Regions from separate parts of the Kitasatospora sp. NPDC059812 genome, predicted to be linked through region 2. Evidence: predicted binding sites of a transcription regulator. Region 2 holds the regulator's gene; the other holds the start of a gene.
The links. The regulator HrcA, encoded in region 2, represses chaperone genes, less so after heat shock. The targets are predictions, from matches to a motif close to TTNGCACTCNGNNNNNCNGAGTGCNAA.
Positions count from the first base shown of each region.

Region 1: groL (chaperonin GroEL) is a predicted target of HrcA. The motif match lies at 1,429-1,455, and genes of this name have one in related genera.

Region 1 covers NZ_JBHWIO010000058.1:53,625-56,023, forward strand. Annotated here, with positions in the region: gene groL (chaperonin GroEL) at 1-1,272, opposite strand, end outside; gene ACFV6D_RS25930 (cold-shock protein) at 1,619-1,822, opposite strand.
Region 2 covers NZ_JBHWIO010000008.1:37,365-39,763, forward strand. Annotated here, with positions in the region: gene dnaJ (molecular chaperone DnaJ) at 1-529, opposite strand, end outside; gene hrcA (heat-inducible transcriptional repressor HrcA) at 606-1,640, opposite strand; gene htpX (zinc metalloprotease HtpX) at 1,904-2,399, shown strand, end outside.

The DNA.
Region 1 (2,399 bases), on a different contig from region 2:
GAAGGCGACCGAGGCCTGCAGCAGCGCGACGCCACCACCGGCGACGATGCCCTCCTCGACGGCGGCCTTCGCGTTGCGGACGGCGTCCTCGATGCGGTGCTTGCGCTCCTTGAGCTCCACCTCGGTGGCCGCGCCGGCCTTGATGACGGCCACGCCGCCGGCCAGCTTGGCGAGGCGCTCCTGGAGCTTCTCGCGGTCGTAGTCCGAGTCGCTGTTCTCGATCTCGGCACGGATCTGGTTCACGCGGCCGGCGACCTGCTCGCTGTCACCGCCACCGTCGACGATGGTGGTCTCGTCCTTGGTGATGACCACCTTGCGGGCGGTGCCCAGCAGGTCGATGCCGGCGTTCTCCAGCTTGAGGCCGACCTCCTCGGAGATCACGGTGCCACCGGTGAGGATGGCGATGTCGCCGAGCATGGCCTTGCGGCGGTCGCCGAAGCCCGGGGCCTTGACGGCGACGGACTTGAAGGTGCCGCGGATCTTGTTCACGACCAGGGTCGACAGGGCCTCGCCCTCGACGTCCTCGGCGATGATGACGAGCGGCTTGCCGCTCTGCATGACCTTCTCCAGCAGCGGCAGCAGGTCCTTGACCGAGCCGATCTTGGAGTTGGCGATGAGGATGTACGGGTCCTCGAACGTCGCCTCCATGCGCTCCAGGTCGGTCGCGAAGTAGGCGGAGATGTAGCCCTTGTCGAAGCGCATGCCCTCGGTGAGCTCAAGCTCCAGACCGAAGGTGTTGCTCTCCTCGACGGTGATGACGCCTTCCTTGCCGACCTTGTCCATGGCCTCGGCGATGAGCTCGCCGATCTGGGTGTCGGCGGCCGAGATGGAGGCGGTGGAGGCGATCTGCTCCTTGGTCTCCACGTCCTTGGCCTGGGCCAGCAGCTGGTCGGAGACGGCGGCGACGGCCTTCTCGATGCCGCGCTTCAGGGCCATCGGGTTGGCGCCGGCGGCGACGTTGCGCAGACCCTCGCGAACCAGGGCCTGGGCGAGCACGGTGGCGGTGGTGGTGCCGTCACCCGCGACGTCGTCGGTCTTCTTGGCGACCTCCTTGACGAGCTCCGCGCCGATCTTCTCGTAGGGGTCCTCGAGCTCGATCTCCTTGGCGATGGAGACACCGTCGTTGGTGATCGTGGGGGCGCCCCACTTCTTCTCCAGCACGACGTTGCGACCCTTGGGGCCGAGCGTGACCTTCACTGCGTCGGCGAGCTGGTTCATGCCACGCTCAAGGCCGCGGCGAGCTTCCTCATCAAAGGCGATGATCTTGGCCATCAGAAGTGGTCCTCCGGGACACGGTCGACTGCTCGGACCAAGGGGTGCCCGCGACGGACGGCCCTGGTGTGCGGGGGTCCTTTCCCCTACCGCTCCCGGGGGCCTCACCGACCCGGTCCGCTGTCACTCTCACGCTGTGAGTGCTAACGCCAATGATTAGCACTCCGGGTGGTCGAGTGCAAGCCCAATCGCGATCCCGCGAGCCGTCCGGGGCGCTCCCGCCGACCCGCGCAACTCCCCGCCGGGGAACGCCGACGGGCCCGCACGACGCGTGTCGTACGGGCCCGTCGAGAAGCGAGTGGTCACCAGCCGTGGGCCGCGCCGAGCTCCTGGGGTCGGAAGGGGGTCACACCGCGGCGCGGACCATGTCCGCCTGCGGGCCCTTCTGTCCCTGGGAGATCTCGAACTCGACCCGCTGGCCCTCCTCGAGGGTGCGGTAGCCGTCCATCTGGATCGCGCTGTAGTGGACGAAGACGTCCGCACCACCGTCGACCGCGATGAAGCCGTAGCCCTTCTCCGCGTTGAACCACTTGACGGTGCCCTGAGCCATTCCGAACTCCCCTAGTGCTGTGCTGGCCCTTCACGCGCCCGCAGGTCGCGGGCCCGGGTCTGGTTTGAAGGCCGGCCCGGGGAACCCCCCCTGGGCGCAGCCGTGCACGCCGCAGTCCTCCGCCGGGGGTGCCTGACGGCGCCCTGTGAGCGGGTGATTACGTCGACCGCGGCTGAATGTATCCGGATCGACGCCCTCTGCAACAGGGTCAGCTGCGGGGAATTCCGGCACCGCGCCAAGGGGCAGGACGGGCGAAAGCGGGAGGAATTCGGCATTTCACGCCGGACATAGCGGACGGATTACTACAAATCCCCGCGGGAATTCTGACATCTGCCTGACATGTTTCACGGCCCAGGCATCCGACCGGTCTCAGCGGCCGGACGACCGTCCGGCGATTCGCGGGTGAGGATGAGGGGAAGCCCTGTTCCCAACCGAGCCACACTCTACTCCGACTTGACCCCGCCATATTCCCGCCGAAATGCGGCCGGCCGTCCGTGCGTACGGAGAACGGAATTCCTATAGCGCGGCTGGCCGCCGGGGGGCTACGCTCGGGCGGGGGGGCGGGCGCCGGGGGCGG
Region 2 (2,399 bases):
ACGACCGGGTGACCTGGGAGACCTCGCCCCTGCCGCGACACATGTCGCAGGTCTGCGCGGAGGTGCCGGGGGCCGCGCCCTCACCGCTGCACGTGGTGCAGGTGACGGCCGTGTCGACCTGGAGTTCCTTGGTGGTGCCGAAGGCGGCCTCCTCCAGGGTGATCTCCAGCCGGATCATGGCGTCCTGGCCGCGGCGGGTGCGCGAGCGCGGGCCGCGCTGGCCGGCCGCGGCGCCGAAGAAGGCGTCCATGATGTCGGAGAAGCCGAAGCCGGCCGCCCCCGCGCCGAAGCCGCCCGCGCCCCCGCCGCCCGGCGAGAGCGGGTCACCGCCGAGGTCGTAGACCTGGCGCTTCTGCGGGTCGGAGAGCACCTCGTAAGCGGCGTTGATCTCCTTGAACCGCTCCTGCGTCTTCGGGTCCGGGTTGACGTCCGGGTGCAGTTCGCGTGCCAGGCGTCGGAAGGCCTTCTTGATCTCGTCCTGCCCCGCATCCCGTCGGACGCCGAGTACCGCGTAGTAGTCCGTGGCCACCAAATGCTCCGCTTGTTCCGCCTGTAGTAGTGCTGCGACTGGACACCGCCGTCAGAGGTTCCGACGGCGGCCTGTGCTACGACTCGGCCAGGATCTGGCCCACGTACCGCGCCACCGCACGCACCGCCCCCATTGTGCCCGGATAGTCCATCCGGGTCGGACCGATCACACCCAGTTTGGCCACGCTCTCGTCGCCCGAACCGTAACCGACCGACACCACCGAGGTGGAATTCAGCCCCTCGTAGGCGATCTCCCGCCCGATCCGGACCGTCATCGCGGCGTCCGCCGTCTCACCCAGGAGACGGAGCAGGACGACCTGCTCCTCCAGGGCTTCCAGCACCGGCTGGATGGTCAGGGGGAAGTCGTGCCCGAAGCGGGTCAGGTTGGCCGTGCCGGCCAGCATGATCCGCTCCTCGTTCTGCTCGGCGAGCGCTTCGAACAGCGTCGCCAGGACCGTGCTGACGGTCGGGCGGTCCGGCGGCTCGAAACCTGCCGGGAGCTCCTCCAGGAACCCCGGCACGTCCGGCAGCCGCTGGCCGACGGCCCGCGCGTTGATCCGGGCCCGCAGGTCCGCCAGGACCGTCTCGCCGACCGGGCCCGGGCAGTCGACCATCCGCTGCTCGACCCGGCCGGTGTTGGTGATCAGGACCAGCATCACCTTGGTCGGTGCCAGCGCCACCAGCTCGATGTGCCGGACGGTGGACCGCGACAGCGAGGGGTACTGCACCACCGCGACCTGCCGGGTGAGCTGGGCGAGCAGCCGCACCGTCCGCATGACCACGTCGTCCAGGTCGACGGCGCCGTCCAGGAAGTGCCGGATCGCCCGGCGCTCGGGGGCGCTCATCGGCTTGACCTCGGCGAGCTTGTCGACGAACAGGCGGTACCCCTTGTCGGTGGGGATGCGCCCGGCGCTGGTGTGCGGCTGGTGGATGTAGCCCTCCTCCTCCAGCGCCGCCATGTCGTTGCGCACGGTCGCCGGGGAGACTCCGAGGTTGTGCCGCTCCACCAGGGCCTTGGAGCCGACCGGCTCCTCGGTGCCCACGTAGTCCTGGACGATCGCGCGGAGCACGGCGAGCTTGCGGTCGTCCAGCTGGCGAACCTCACCGGCCATGGGGCACACACCTCCGTCTTCGCACGTTGTCCGTTCGTGTCACGCATGCTGCTGCCCGCTCCGGGAGGATCCCGGCTCCGGCACCCGCTTTGGCACTCTGAACCTGCGAGTGCCAAAACCGTACCTGCCAGTGTAAGGCCCGGGCCCAACGGCAGGAACGGCCCGGCCGGAGTGATCCTGCCCGCAGTTCCCGGCGCGGGGGTGGTGCCGCAGGGCCGTCCGGGTGGCAGCATCGAAGACGACGGCGAATGGAGGAGCAAGCAATGTCGAGCTCGGGCCAGCACACCCGTTTCGCGCCCGACCGCGGCCTGACCGGCCGCATGGTCGTGACGATGTTCGTGATCGGGCTGCTGTACGTCGGTTTCACCGGTCTGCTGATCGTGCTGCTGCGCGGCGCCTGGCCACTGATCGTCCTGATCTCCGGCGGGCTGTTCGTGGCCCAGTTCTGGTTCAGCGACAAGATCACCGAACGGGCCATGGGCGCCCACCAGGTGACCCCTGAGCAGTACCCGCAACTGCACGGCACCATCGACCGGCTCTGCGCGCTGGCCGACATGCCCAAACCCCGGGTGGCGGTCGCCGACAACGACATGCCGAACGCCTTCGCCACCGGCCGCAACCCGCAGAACGCCGTGGTGTGCGTCACCACCGGCCTGCTGCGCCGGCTGGAGCCCGAGGAACTGGAGGGCGTCCTCGCCCACGAGCTGTCCCACGTCGCCCACCGGGACGTCGCGGTGATGACCATCGCCGGCTTCCTCG